DNA from 2 places in the Krasilnikovia sp. MM14-A1259 genome. Region 1 is predicted to be linked to the other one. Evidence: riboswitches for the same ligand, from Rfam matches in the RefSeq annotation. Region 1 holds a riboswitch; the other holds the start of a gene.
What was found. A riboswitch is a leader RNA that binds a small molecule or an ion and turns the genes downstream of it on or off. The one in region 1 is predicted to bind thiamine pyrophosphate.
Positions count from the first base shown of each region.

Region 2: it holds a riboswitch for thiamine pyrophosphate, as region 1 does, so the genes downstream of both, ACMCNK_RS30315 (ECF transporter S component) here and thiE (thiamine phosphate synthase) in region 1, are expected to answer to the same signal.

Region 1 covers NZ_BAAGAJ010000002.1:5,919,056-5,926,294, forward strand. The annotation lists gene ACMCNK_RS26895 (hypothetical protein) at 1-45, opposite strand, end outside; gene ACMCNK_RS26900 (class I SAM-dependent methyltransferase) at 403-1,017, shown strand; gene ACMCNK_RS26905 (ABC-F family ATP-binding cassette domain-containing protein) at 1,049-2,695, shown strand; gene ACMCNK_RS26910 (hypothetical protein) at 2,776-3,159, shown strand; TPP riboswitch at 3,296-3,404, shown strand; gene thiE (thiamine phosphate synthase) at 3,419-4,045, shown strand; gene thiO (glycine oxidase ThiO) at 4,083-5,123, shown strand; gene thiS (sulfur carrier protein ThiS) at 5,114-5,314, shown strand; gene ACMCNK_RS26930 (thiazole synthase) at 5,311-6,060, shown strand; gene ACMCNK_RS26935 (thiamine phosphate synthase) at 6,054-6,686, shown strand; gene thiD (bifunctional hydroxymethylpyrimidine kinase/phosphomethylpyrimidine kinase) at 6,683-7,239, shown strand, end outside.
Region 2 covers NZ_BAAGAJ010000002.1:6,665,791-6,673,029, forward strand. The annotation lists gene ACMCNK_RS30310 (ABC transporter ATP-binding protein) at 1-855, opposite strand, end outside; gene ACMCNK_RS30315 (ECF transporter S component) at 859-1,437, opposite strand; TPP riboswitch at 1,488-1,595, opposite strand; gene ACMCNK_RS30320 (alpha/beta fold hydrolase) at 1,654-2,469, shown strand; gene ACMCNK_RS30325 (DUF6328 family protein) at 2,563-3,081, shown strand; gene ACMCNK_RS30330 (hypothetical protein) at 3,102-3,710, opposite strand; gene ACMCNK_RS30335 (Fur family transcriptional regulator) at 3,764-4,168, opposite strand; gene ACMCNK_RS30340 (ArsR/SmtB family transcription factor) at 4,165-4,467, opposite strand; gene ACMCNK_RS30345 (metal ABC transporter permease) at 4,485-5,363, opposite strand; gene ACMCNK_RS30350 (metal ABC transporter ATP-binding protein) at 5,363-6,148, opposite strand; gene ACMCNK_RS30355 (metal ABC transporter substrate-binding protein) at 6,145-7,071, opposite strand; gene ACMCNK_RS30360 (DUF6703 family protein) at 7,128-7,239, opposite strand, start outside.

The sequences.
Region 1 (7,239 bases):
CAGCCCCGGCGATCCCCGCCGCTGCGCCCGGCGCGGCGGCGCCACGATCCGCCGGTGCTGCCCGGTCGCGGCCGACGCGCGATCCGCCAGGGCGGGTGCGGGCCGTGCCGACGCTCGGCACGCGGCGGTTCTGTGATCCGCCCGGCCAGGGCGGTCGACCCCGGGGCGGTTCAGTGCACGGACGGGCCGGGGGCCCTCTGGGGTCGGCGCGCGGTGATTGGCGCGGAGCTGGGCATGCTGTGGCATGGCGGACACGCTAGGAGGGCATGGTCATCGATGAGCGCACACGCTGTGCGGCAACCACCCCGGGTGAGCGCAGGCCCGCCACCGACGGCACACTGACCCCATGAGCGAGTGCACCCGGCCCAGCGAGGACCGTCAGCGCATGCGGGCGGGTGTGGCGTGAGCGCCGATCACTACTTCAGCGCCGACCCGGCCGCCCCGGCCCGGCCCGGGACGGTGGAGTTCAGCGTGGCGGGTCGCGACTACACGCTGGCCGTGGCGTCGGGCGTGTTCTCCGCCGGGCGGCTCGACACCGGCACGGCCGTACTGTTGCGCAAGGCTGAGCTGCCCACGGCCGCGACCGGTGGCACGCTGCTCGACCTGGGCTGCGGCTACGGCCCGATCGCCTGCGTGCTGGCCACCGAAGCGCCGAGCACGATCGTGTACGCCGTGGACGTCAACGCCCGCGCCCGCGAGCTGGCCGCGGCCAATGCGGAGGCGCTGGATCTCGCGGGGCGCCTGCGGGTCGCCGCGCCCGACGACGTCCCGGCGGACGTGGAGTTCGACGAGATCTGGAGCAACCCGCCCACCCACATCGGGAAAGCCGGACTGCACGCGATGCTGGAGCGCTGGCTGCCCCGCCTGGCGCCGGACGGCGTGGCCTGGCTGGTGATCAACAAGAATCTCGGCGGGGACTCGCTGCACACCTGGCTGGCCGGCCTCGGCTGGGTGGTCTCCCGGGTCGCGAGCCAGCGCGGCTTCCGGGTGCTGCGGGTGGCCCGGAAAACCGCCTGACGCCGCGGCCGGCACCAGGCAGGATGCGCTCGTGGGTTACGTCGACGTCGCTGGTGCAGGGTTCGTGCTGCCGGACGGCCGGGAGCTGTTCGCCGACGTGTCGTTCCGGGTCGGGGAGGGCGCCAAGGTCGCGCTCGTCGGGCCGAACGGCGCAGGCAAGACCACCCTGCTGCGGATGGTCGCCGGGGACCTGCCGGTCCAGTCCGGCACGATCGCGCGCTCCGGCGGGCTGGGCGTCATGCGGCAGTTCATCGGAATGATCGGCGACGACCGTACGCTGGAGGACCTGGCCCTTTCGCTCGTGGCGCCGCCGTTGCGCGCGGCGGGTGAGCGCCTCGCGGCGGCCGCGGCGGCCCTTTCGGACACCGAGAAGTCGCAGCTCGGGTACGCCAACGCGCTCGCGCACTGGGGCGAGACCGGCGGGTACGACGCCGAGGTGCTGTTCGACACGGTCGCGGTCGCGATCCTGGACCAGCCGTGGGAGCAGGTGAAACACCGGCCGGTGCGTACCCTCTCGGGTGGGCAGCAGAAGCGGTTCGCGCTCGACCTGCTGCTGCGCGGCACGGACGAGGTGCTGCTGCTCGACGAGCCGGACAACTTCCTCGACGTCCCGGGCAAGCGGTGGCTGGAGGCGCGGCTGCGCGAATCCACCAAGTCCGTGCTGTACGTGTCGCACGACCGTGAACTGCTGGCCCAGACCGCGGGCCGGGTGGTGGCCGTCGAAGGTGGCAGTGCGTGGGTGCACCCGGGCGGGTTCGCATCCTGGCACGAGGCGCGGGCGCACCGGCACGACCGGCTGCTGGAGTCGCGGCGGCGCTGGGAGGAGGAGCACCAGAAGCTGCGCGAGCTGGTGCTGACGTTGAAGCAGAAGGCCACGTACAACGACGGGATGGCGTCGCGGTATCAGGCCGCGCAGACGCGGTTGCGCAAGTTCGAGGAGGCCGGGCCGCCGCCGCTGCCGCCCAAGGATCAGGCGGTGCGGATGAACCTGCGCGGCGGGCGTACCGGCAAGCGGGCCGTGGTGTGCGAGCAGCTGGAGCTGGAGAACCTGACGTTCCCGTTCGACCTGGAGGTCTGGTACGGCGACCGGGTGGCGGTGCTCGGCGCCAACGGCACGGGCAAGTCGCACTTCCTGCGGCTGCTCGCGGGCGGCGGCTCCGACCCGGACGCGGAGCACAAGCCGGTCGACGGCGCGCCGCTGGCACACGTGGCGCACGACGGCGTCGCCCGGCTCGGCGCCCGGGTGCGGCCGGGGCATTTCTCCCAGACGCACGACCGGCCGGAACTGCTCGACCGTACGCTCGTGGAGATCCTGTGGCGCGGCGACGACCACCGTTCCGGCGTGGACCGGGCCGGGGCCATGAAGGCCCTCAACCGGTACGAGCTGGCCGGCCAGGGGGATCAGAGGTTCGGGACGCTGTCCGGCGGGCAGCAGGCGCGCTTCCTCGTGCTGCTGCTGGAGCTGTCCGGGGCGACCATGCTGCTGCTCGACGAGCCGACGGACAACCTCGACCTGGCCTCGGCGGAGGCGCTGGAGGAAGGGCTGCGGGCGTACGAGGGCACGGTGATCGCGGTCACCCATGATCGTTGGTTCTCCCGAGGCTTCGACCGCTTTGTCCTGTTCCAGGGGGACGGCGAGGTGGTGGAGACACCCGAGCCGGTGTGGGACGTGCGCTGATCGTCCTCAACTCTCCGGGGCGGCCGCCGATGATCCGCTGAGCGCCCGCGGCCTCGGGCGTGTCCCTTCCCGGCCCGCTCATGGGGTCGCACCCCCAGGAGGAGTGGCGGTCCGTTCTCGAACCCCTCGACTTCACCCGGGAGCTCGCCGCGTACGCGGGCGACGGATCCGGCGACACCCAGGAAGCCACGACGGACGTGTCGGGTGCGATCACGTTGGCCGTCCGGGGTCGCCTCCGCGCCGTCGGTGCACACCCGCCCGGCAGCCGCCCGGTTTCCGTCACGCTGACCGGCGCCCAGTGGGTCTCGGTCGAAACGGAGCTGGCCTCGTCGGCGAGCATCGCCGACGAGATGGAGGGCGAGGGCGAAGAGGTCCCGGACGGTTCGGTGCAGTGGAAGCTGCTCGATCTGATCTCGGCCCGGCTGGGCGGCCCCACCCACCCGGCCCTGGGTTACGACCGGTAGCTCACCCGCACCGTCCTGACTGGAGCATCGGTACGCCGTTGGAGCGCTCCAACGGCGCGGGGACGGAGTGTGCCAAACCGGACCGGGGCGAGGGCGGGGTTTACGGCGGCCCGGGCGCACGGTTATCGTCCAGTCAGAACAACCTCACGGGAGTCCGGTGTACCGGGCTGAGAGGGGGGCTGCAGCCCCCGACCGTCGAACCTGATCCGGGTCATGCCGGCGCAGGGAGGAGTGAGTTGTGGGCTCTGCATTTCCCCGCCTGCACGTCATCACGGACGCGCGGCCCGGTCGCGACGCCGTGGGCGTGGTCGGCGCCGCCGTCGCCGCCGCCACCTCGGCCGGTACCCCGCACGCTCTGGCCGTGCAGGTCCGCGTCGAGGACGAGGTGACCGACCGGACGGCGTACGAGTTCGGGCTCGCGGTCGCCGGGATCTGCCGTCCAGCCGGCGTGTTGCTCCTGGTCAACGACCGTCTGGACGTTGCCGTCGCGATCGACGCCGACGGCGCGCACGTGGGCGCGGACGATCTCCCGGTGCCGGCGGCGCGCGGGGTGCTCGGCGCCACGGCGGTTCTCGGTGCGACGTGCCGCGAGCCCGATTCGGCGCGCGCCGCGGTCGCCGCGGGTGCCACGTACCTCGGGGTGGGGCCCGCGTTCCGGACCAGCACCAAGGCGGGGCTGCCGGACCCGCTGGGCCTGGCCGGCATCGCGGCCGTTGCCGCGGCGCTGGGGACGACGCCGGTCATCGCGATCGGCGGGGTGACCGCCGGGGCGGTTCCGGACCTGCGCACCGCGGGCGCGCACGGTGTCGCGGTGGTCGGTGCGCTGGCCGCAGCCGCGGACCCGCATGCTGCCACGACGGCTCTGCTCACGGCGCTCTCGGCATGAGTGAGTGCACCGAGCGCAGGCGGAAGGTGGGCACGTCATGAACGGCATGCCGGACGTGGCGGTGGTCGGCGGCGGGATCGTGGGGTTGTCCATCGCCTGGCGGGTGGCCCAGCGCGGCGCGCGCGTCGTCGTGCACGACCCGGGTCCGCCGGATCTGGGCGCGTGGCACGTGGCGGCGGGGATGCTCGCGCCGGGCGGGGAGTCGCCGTTCGAGAGTCCGGGGCTGGGGCGGCTGATGGCCGAGTCGGCGCGCCGCTGGCCCGGCTTCGCGGCGGAGCTGGGCGGGCAGACCGGCCGGGATCTCGGGTACGACGAGACCGGCACGCTGGGCGTCGCCCTCACCGTGGACGACGTGGCCGAGGCGAGCCGGGTGTGGCGCCACCTCGGGCTGACCCGGCTGGGCCCGAGCGCGCTGCGGGACCGCGAGCCGGCGTTGTCGCCCCGCGTGCGGGCCGGGGCGTACGTGCCCGACGACCGTCAGGTCGATCCGCGCCGGGTGGTCGGCGCGTTGCGGGCGGCACTGGGTGACGCGGTCGTGCCTTCGACCGTGGCCCGGCTCGACGAGGTGCGGGCGGGGCAGGTCGTGGTGGCGGCCGGGTGCGGCACCGCCGCGCTCACCGGGCTGCCGGTGCGTCCGGTCAAGGGGGAACTGCTGAGGCTACGGGGGGAGCCGGGCACGTTCCGGCACGTGGTCAGCGGCTACGCCGACGGGCGCCACGTCTATCTGGTGCCGCGCGCCGACGGGGAGGTGGTGGTCGGCGCGACCCAGCAGGAGCGTACGGATCGGACGGTCACCGCCGGTGGCGTGCTCGACCTGCTGCGGGCGGCGCTGGATCTGGTGCCCGCACTGCGCGAGTGCACGCTGACCGAGACGCTCGTGGGGCACCGGCCCGCCACCCCGGACAATGCACCGCTGCTCGGTGCGCTGGACGAACGAGTCGTCGTGGCGGCCGGGCACCACCGCAACGGGGTGCTGCTCGCCCCGGTCACGGCCGACCTCATCGCCGACCTGCTGACCGCCGGTACGGCGGACCCGCTGCTGGATGAGTTCCGACCCGGGAGGTTCGCATGCGCCTGACCGTCAACGGGTCCCCGCGTGCCGTCGACGACGCCGTCACGGTCGCGGGGCTGGTGGCTGTGCTCACCGAGGCTCAGCGTGGCGTCGCGGTCGCGGTGAACGGTGAGGTGGTGCCGCGTTCGCGCTGGTCCGCGGCGGTGCTGCGGGACGGCGACCGGGTCGAGGTGCTGACCGCGGCGCAGGGAGGATGAGCATGCTGCTGGGAGAATCGCGCCTGATCCTGGGCACGGGCGGGGCAAGCAGTCTCGCCGCGCTGGAGGCGGCGGTGGTCGCCTCGGGCACGGAGATCGTCACGGTCGCGCTGCGCCGGGTCGACGCGGCCGGGCCGGGTCTGCTGCCGTTGCTGGACCGGCTCGGGGTGCGGGTGCTGCCGAACACGGCCGGCTGCTACACGGCCGGGGACGCGGTGAAGGCGGCCCACCTGGCCCGGGAGGCGTTCGAGACGGACTGGGTGAAGCTGGAGGTCATCGGCGACGAGCGCACCCTGCTGCCGGACGCGGTCGAGCTGCTGCGGGCGGCGGAGACGCTGGTGGGCGACGGGTTCACGGTGCTGCCGTACACGAGTGACGACCCGATTCTGGCGGGCCGCCTCGCCGATGTGGGTTGCGCCGCGGTGATGCCAGCGGGCGCGCCGATCGGCTCCGGCCTGGGGGTGACCAACCCGCACCACATCCGGTTGATCCGCGACAGCGTCGACGTCCCGGTGATCCTGGACGCGGGCATCGGTACGGCGTCCGACGCGACGCTGGCGATGGAGCTGGGCTGTGACGCGGTGCTGGTGGCGAGCGCGGTCACCCGGGCCGAGGACCCGGCGCTGATGGCCGCGGCGATGCGCCACGCGGTGGAGGCGGGTCGTCTGGCGGCGGCCGCGGGCCGGATCCCGCGCCGGTTCCACGCCTTGGCGTCCACCTCGGACGACGGCCTGCCGCAATGGTGAGCCCCGGCGCGGCTGGGCCGATCCCGTCGGGTTCCGGATCGGCTGGGCCGATCCCGTCGGGCATCGTGCTGCTCACGGATCGGCGGGTGGCGCGGATGCCGCTCACCGAGCTGGTCGCGGCCGCGGCGCCGGACTGGGTGGTGCTGCGCGAGCGGGACCTGCCCGCGGCGCAGCGGCGGGAGCTGGCGGATCGGCTGCGCGCGGTGCTGCCGCCGGGCCGGCTGATCGTGGCGGGCCCGGATCCGCTCGGCGGGGACGCGGTGCATCTCGCGGAACGCGACCCCACGGTGGCGGCCGGGCTCGTGGGGCGTTCCTGCCACGCGGCGCCGCTGCTGTCCACGGAGGACTACGTCACCCTGTCGCCGATCTTCACGACCGCCTCGAAGCCCGGGTACGGTCCGGCGCTCGGTCCCGGGCGCGCCGCGGAGCTGGTCGCCGCCGGGCGGTCGGCGCGCGGTGGCGCGGTGCCGTGGCTGGCGCTGGGCGGGATCGACTCGCCCGAGAAGGTCGCGGAATGCCTGGCCGCCGGTGCTTCCGGGGTGGCGGTGATGGGGGCGGTGATGAGGTCGGCGGATCCGGCCGCCACGGTGGCGCGGCTGCGCGCGGCGGCGGCGGTCACCCGATGACCCCGGTGGTCGTGCTGACCATCGCGGGGTCGGACTCGGGGGCGGGCGCCGGGATCCAGGCCGACCTCAAGACGTTCGCGGCGCTGCGTACGTACGGGACGTCGGTGATCACCGCGGTCACGGCGCAGCACACCCGGGCCGTGCTGGACGTGCACGCGCTGAGCGCCGCGGTGGTGGGCGCACAGCTCGACGCGGTGCTGGACGACTTCGAGGTGGCCGCCACGAAGGTCGGCATGCTCGGCACCGCGGAGATCGCCGACGCGGTGGCGCAGCGGGCCGCGGCCGGGCGGCTGCCGAACCTGGTCCTCGATCCGGTGCTGTCGGCGAGCACCGGGCGGCGGCTCGGGCTGGTGGCGGCGGTCGAGCGGCTGCTGCCGTACGCGAGTGTCGTGACGCCGAACCGCGCGGAGCTCTCCGCGCTGGTCGGCCGGGGCGTGACCGGGCCGGGCGAGGTGGCGGCCGCGGCCGCCGAGGTGGCGGCGGCCGGTCCGGGCGCTGTCGTGGTGACCGGCGGCGACGACGCGCAGGGAGGTGAGGCCGCGGATCTGCTGTG
Region 2 (7,239 bases), 750 kb from region 1:
CACGGCGACGACCTCCCCGGCGTGTGCGGTCAGGTCGACCGCGGCGAGGCGGCCGGGTACGGCGACCGCGCGTGCCCGTACCAGAGGATCGGCCGGCGGGGCGACGGCCTTGCGGGGCGTGACCGGCCGGCCCGGCACCCAGACCCCCTCCTCGGCGAGGCGTGCGCCGTGCGTGGCGAAGACGGTCCCGGGCGGGCCGTCCGCGCGGATCCCTCCACCGGGTTCGAGCACGATCACGCGGTCGACCAGCGGCAGCGCCTCGGCCACCCGGTGCTCCACGAGGATCAGTGTGGTGTCCGGGTCCCGGGTACGGGTGATCGCGTCGCGCACCCGGGCCGCACCGGCCGGGTCGAGGTTGGCGGTGGGTTCGTCGAGCAGCAGCAGCCCGGGGCGCAACGCCAGCACCCCGGCGAGCGCGAGGCGCTGCTGTTCACCGCCGGACAGGGCCGCGGTCGGCCGGTCCCGGGCGTACGGGAAGCCGACCCGCCCCAGCGCAGCGTCCACCCGGGGCCAGATCGCCTCGGCGGGCACCCCGCGGTTCTCCAGCCCGAACGCCACGTCGTCGCCGCTGCGGGCCATGACGAGCTGGGTCTGCGGGTCCTGGAAGACGATGCCCACGCGCTCGCGGGCCTTGTGCGGGTCCAGGCCGTCGATCTCGACCGCCCCCTCGGCCTCGCCGGAGTCCCGGGGCAGCAGCGCGGCCAGCGCCGCGAGCAGGGTGCTCTTGCCCGCCCCGGAGGGGCCCAGCAGGAGCACCCGCTCGCCGTGCGCGATGCGCAGGTCGACGCCGCGTACGGCCCAGGCGCGGCGTCCGGCGTGGCGCCACCCGAACCCGCGCAGCACGACCTCCGCCATCGGTCAGACCAGGGCGCGGTCGCGGCCCGCCGCGAAGCGGTCCAGCACCCCGGTGGGCGCCAGCGCCCGCACCAGCGCCCAGCCGCCCACCCCGGCGATCACGGTGCTGCTGACGATCGTCAGCAGGGCGTACGGGATCCGGTAGCTCCACAGCGCGTACGCGCCGTTCCAGACGAAGAAGTCGAACAGGGCGGCACCGAGACCGGTCAGCGCCCCGGCGAACAGCGCCGCGGGCAGCCGGAACGAGCGGTACCGCAGCGCCGCGAACGCCAGCTCCGCGCCGAGCCCCTGCACGAAGCCCTGCGCAATCACCGTGGCACCCCACTGGTCGCCGAGCAGCGCGGAGATGATCGCGGCCAGCGTCTCGGTGTACAGCGATGCGCCCGGCTTCCGGATGATCAGGCCGCTCAGCACGGCCGGCATCAGCCACACCCCGTACAGCACGGTCTGGGCCGGCGGGAAGAACGCGAACGCCCCCTGCGTGGCTCCCCACAGAATGTTCCACGCCCAGAAGACGACGCCGAACGTGACCGCGATGATCGAAGCGATCACGATGTCGATCGTCCGCCAGCGGTTGGTCATGGTGCCTCCAGCTCTATCGCGAACCGAGAGAAGGCGCGCGCCAGCAACTCGGCTGGAGACGACCGAACTCCCTGCGCTGGCATTACCCAGATCAGGTTCGAGGGTCTGCGGGCCGGCGGCCCGCACTCTCAGCGCTGCGCGCTCCCCTGTCGGATGGCATGTGTTTCGATGACGCTAACACCAGGTCGTGCGGGGGAACAGCGAGGGAGGATCGCGATGGAGATCGAGGCCCGCGGGCTCACCTTCGACGTGTACGCCGACGGTCCGCCCGACGGCGAGCCGGTGCTCCTGCTGCACGGCTTCCCCCAGGACCACCGCGAGTTCGAGCTGATCGCCCCGCGGCTGCACGAGGCGGGCCTGCGCACGTACGCGCTGGACCAGCGCGGCTACAGCCCGGGAGCCTGCCCGGACGGGGTGGCCGCGTACCGGCTGCCCGAAGCGTGCGCGGACGCGGTCGCGGTGCTCGACGCGCTCGGTCTCGATTCGGTGCATGTGGTGGGCCACGACTGGGGTGCCCATGTGGGCTGGCTGCTGGCCGCGGAGCAGCCCCAGCGGGTGCGCTCGTATACGTCCGTGTCGGTGCCGCACCCGCGGGCGCTGGCGACCGCGCTGAGCCGGGAACCGCGGCAACGGCTGCGATTCGCGTACATGGGGATGTTCCGGGCACGGTTCGCGGAACGGCTGATGCTCGCCCGCGACGGGGCGATGCTGCGTTCGATGCTGAAACCGATCGGTCCGCGGGCGGCCGGGTACGCCGCGGCGATGCGCACCCCGGGACGGCTGACCGGCGCCCTGAACTGGTACCGGGCGCTCACGAAAGGCCAGCTCGCGGGCGTCGGGCAGATCACCGTGCCGACCACGTACGTGTGGGGTGAGGCGGACCCGGTGCTGGGCCGCACGGCCGCGCTGGCCACCGGCGACTGTGTCGATGCGGACTACCGGCTCGTCGCGTTGCACGACGTGGGGCACTGGGTGCCGGAGGAGGCCCCCCGAGCACTCGCGGACGCGGTGCTGGAGCGGACGGGTGTTTGACCGTTCGCCGCTGCGGGGATGCCCCCGGGGAACCGCGGGGCGGCACCGGGGAACTGCGCGGGTTTGCGCCGGAGAGTGACCGTGGGAGGGCGGATGGCCCGGGAGAAGGGCGGGCTGCCCGGCGAGACCGAGCGGCAGCGCTGGAACCGCAACTTCGCCGACCTGCTGCAGGAGCTGCGGGTCGCGCAGACCGGGGTGCAGATCCTGTTCGCATTCCTGCTGACGCTGCCGTTCAGCAACGGGTTCCCCCACACGAACCATTTCCAGCGCGGCGTCTACCTGGTGGCGTTGATCTCCGCGGCGTTCGCCGCCACCCAGCTCATCGCGCCCGTGGCGTTCCACCGCGCCCTGTTCCGCCAGGGTCGCAAGCCCGAACTGGTCAGGTACGCGCACCGGATGGCCACGGCTGGGCTCGCGTGCCTGCTCGTCTCGATGGTCAGCAGCGTGCTGCTGATCACCGACTATCTGCTGAACATCTGGGCCGCGCTGAGCCTGACGGTCATCGTGGGCGGTTGGTTCGTGACGCACTGGGTGGTCGTGCCGTACGTGCGGCGGAGCTGGATCGAGGCCGAGGATCTGGAGGAGGACGAGAAGTTCGTCGCGGACGACTGACAGCGGTCCGGCGTACCCGATCAGCGCCGGGCGGCGCGCAGACCCAGGCTGCGCAACTCCAGCGCGGCCAGCGCGTCCACCGCGTCGGGGTCGCCGTCGCGCCAGGACTGTGCGATGTCCGGGCCGAGCCGGGTCAACTCGTTCAGCGGACGGCGCGTCAAGGCGCGCAACGCCAGCAGATCCCGGCCCGCCGCCTGTTCCCGGACCCGGCTGGCCACCCCGGCCCGGCGCATCCACCGCAGCCGCAGCGGCAGCCAGCCCAGCACCACCAGCGTGAGCGGCAGCACCACCACCGTGAACGCGATCAGCAGCGCCACGGTGCTCACGAGTTCCTGCTGCTGGCGCCCCGCGTCGGCCAGCGACCGAGCCGCGTCGGACGCCCCGGTGAAAGGCCTGGTGAGCTGATCACCGACGACGGGTACGCGGCCCACCTTGCCGCCCACGTCGGCGAGGTTGTCGGCGATGCTCGTGCCCGCGCTCTGCAGCTTCGCGCCGGGCACACCCAGTTTCAGGACGGTCGAGTGCACCCACAGCGCGGCGCGGATCCACAGGTAGATCCACAGCACGACGCACAGGTCGGTGACGATCTGGCGGACGGCAACGGGGAGCCGGTCGGCGTACCACTTCACGCGCGACAGCGTCGCATGAAGGGGCGCCCGGTGCAGTGCGGCGCCGCGGGTGTTCAGACCCGGGCGCACCCGGGACAGGTGCCGAAGATCTCGACCGTGTGCGAGACGTCCACGAAGCCGTGCTGACCGGCTACCCGGTCCGCCCATGCCTCCACGGCCGGGCCCTCCACCTCGACCGCCCGGCCACAGGACCGGCACACGAGATGGTGGTGGTGGCCCTGGCTGCACCGCCGGTACAGGTGCTCGCCGCCGGGCGGTCGCATCACGTCGATCTCACCCGCGTCGGCCAGTCCCTGCAACGTCCGGTACACCGTGGTGAGGCCGACCCGTTCGCCGCGGGCCTTCAGCATGGCGTGCAGGTCCTGAGCACTGTGGAATCCGTCGACGGCCGCCAGGACCGCGCTGACCGCGCTGCGCTGGCGGGTGTTGCGGACTGCCGCGGCGGGCTCCCCGGTCACGGGGCGCCCTCCTTCGCGTGGCTGACCGCGTCCGCGACGATGTGCGCGACGTGCTCGTCCACAAGCGAGTACGCGATCTCCCGGCCGCGCCGAGCCCCCCGCACCACCCCGGCGCCGCGCAGCACCCGCAGATGCTGGGAGACCAGCGGCTGCGGCGCCCCCAGCTTCTCCACCAGCTCGTGCACGCACCGCTCGCCCGCCCCGAGCTCGGCCACGATCGCCACGCGGATCGGCGCGGAGAGTGCTCGCAGCAGCTCCCCGGCCGCCTCGTACGCTTCGTAACCGGTCGTCGTCGTCACCGCAGTCACGGTACCGCTCACCCGTGCAGCACCACGTCGGGCGGCTCGGCCGCGACCCGGTCCGGCGTCGCCGGGGCGGCGTGCCGGCGCAGCATCCGCCACGTCCCGGCGCCGACGGTGAGCGCGACGAACGCCGCGATCGCCAGGATCACGATCGTCGCCCCGGGCGCGGTGTCGATCTCGCCGGACAGCCACACCCCGCTCGCAGCGGCCCCGAGCCCGATGACCATGGCCACGGTCATGGTGCTGCGGAAACCCCGGGTGACCTGCTGGGCGGCGGCCACCGGCACCACCATCAGCGCGCTGACCAGCAGCAGCCCCACGGTGCGCATGGCGATCGTGACGGTCACCGCGGTGGTCACCGCCATCAGCAGATTCAGCGTACGGACGGGCAGGCCGGATACCCGCGCGTACTCCTCGTCGGTGCACACCGCGAACAGTGCGGGCCGCAGCACCAGCATCGCGACCAGGACGGCCGCGCCCAGCCCCGCGATCACCGCGAGGTCCTGCGGCGACGTGGTGATCAGCGAGCCGAACAGGTACTGCACGAGGTTGGCGCTGGTGCTGTCCGGCGACAGGCCGACCAGCATCACCCCGCCCGCGATGCCGCCGTAGAACAGCAGCGCCAGCGCCAGGTCGCCGGACGTGCTGCCGCGCTGGCGTACCAGCTCGACGCCCACCGCGCCGGCCGCGGCCACCACCACCGCGGTGATCACGGGGGACTGGTGCAGCAGCAGCCCCACCCCGACGCCGGTCAGCGCGACGTGCCCGATCCCGTCGCCGATCAGCGACAGGCGCCGCTGCACCAGGTAGACGCCGAGCGCCGGGGCGACCAAGCCGATGATCAGCGCCGCGACCAGGGCCCGGATCATGAAGTCGTGGGCGTACAGCGCCATCAGTTCGCCGCCATCCGGTCGGTGGGCGCCACGCAGATGCCGCCACGCGGCTCCTCGGCGTGCGGGTGCACGTGGTCGTGGCCCGGCTCGGCGTGGTGCCCCGCGGGCTCCGGCACCGCACCCTCGTGCGCGATGCGGCCCTCGTGCACGACGACGGCCGTGTCGATCAGCGGCTGCAGCGGGCCGAGCTCGTGCGCCACCAGCAGCACCGTGCCGCCGCGCCCGGCGAACCGGCGCAGCGTGGCCGCGAACGCCTCCTGACTGCTCGCGTCCACCCCGGCGGTGGCCTCGTCGAGCACGAGCAGGTCGGGCTGACCGGCCAGCGCCCGGGCGATGAGCACCCGCTGCTGCTGGCCGCCCGACAGAGTGGCCACCGGGTCGCCGGCCCGGTCGGCGAGCCCGACGTCGTCGAGGGCGGCGCGTACGGCGGCCCGGTCGGCGGCGCGCGGTGGGCGCAGGATGCCGCGGCGGGCCAGCCGCCCCGACGCGACCACTTCGCCGACCGTGGCGGGGACGCCGCCTGCGGCGCCGACGCGTTGCGGCACGTACCCGATCCGGGCCCACTGCCGGAACCGCTGCTGGGGCACGCCGAACAGGTCGATCTCGCCGTCGGCGAGCGGCACCAGCCGCAGCACCGTACGGACCAGGGTCGACTTGCCGGAACCGTTGGCGCCCAGGATGGCCACGACGGTGCCCGGCGCCACGGTCAGCGACACGTCGCGCAGCACGGGCCGGCCGCCGTACGCGACCGCGGCGTGCCGTACGGAGACGACGGGCGCGGTCACGACGTGCATCCCAGACCGGTCCGCAGGGTGGTGAGGTTGCGGCGCATCACGGAAAAGTAGTCCTCCCCGGGCTCGGTCAGCCCCTCCAGCGGATCGAGGACGGCGGTCCGGGCGCCGACGTCGCGGGCGACGGTCTCGGCGACCTTCGGGCTGACCAGCGTCTCGAAGAAGATCGTGGTGGCGCCGGTGCGCTGGGCCTCGGCGGCCGCGCCGGCCAGGCGCCGCGGCGACGGTTCACTCTCCGGCGTGACGCCGGTGATACCGACCTGGGTCAGTCCGTAGCGCCGGGCGAGGTAGCCGAACGCGCTGTGGCTGGTGACGATCTCGCGCCGGGCGCAGGTGGCCAGGCCGGACGCGTACTCGGAGTCGAGGGTGCCCAGGTCGCGGCGCAGCGCCGCGGCCCGCGCCGTGTAGTCCGCCGCGTGCGCCGGGTCGGCCTGGCCGAGCCGGGCGGCGAGCCCGTCGCCGATCGTCGCGAAGCGCTGCGGGTCGAGCCAGACGTGCGGGTCCATGCCCCCGGAGAGCCGGGCGGGCTCCTCGCCGGCCTCGGCGTCGGTGCCGCCCAGCGGCAGCAGCGGCACCGCGGTCGCGGCGTCGAACGCCCGGCCCCGCGCCTCCAGCGCGACGGCCTGGTCGACCGCGGGCTGGAACCCTTTCAGGTACGCGACGACGTCGGCGTCGGCGATCTGGCCGACCTGCCGCGGGCTGAGCTCCACGTCGTGGGGTTCGGCGCCGGGCTTGGTGAGGTTGCCGACCGTGGGCTGGTCCGCGCCGAGGCGCTGGGCGAGGAACTGCAGCGGATAGAACGCGGTGACGATGCGCAGCCGCCCGTCGGCGGCGTCGTCCGCCCGGGCGGTGCAGCCGGTGACGGCGCCGAGCGCGAGGACGGCCGCGGCGGCGAGCAGGGGCCGGAGGCGCGTCATACCGCCAACTGTGGGCGATAATGACAATGATTGTCAAAAGCGCATGCGTGCACCCGTCACAGCGCCTTCGCCGTGGCCGCGGCGACCAGCGCGGCCAGCAGCAGCACCCGCACCACCCGGGTCGGCACGGACTGCACCGGCCACGTCGTGTACGTCAGCCCCGCCGCC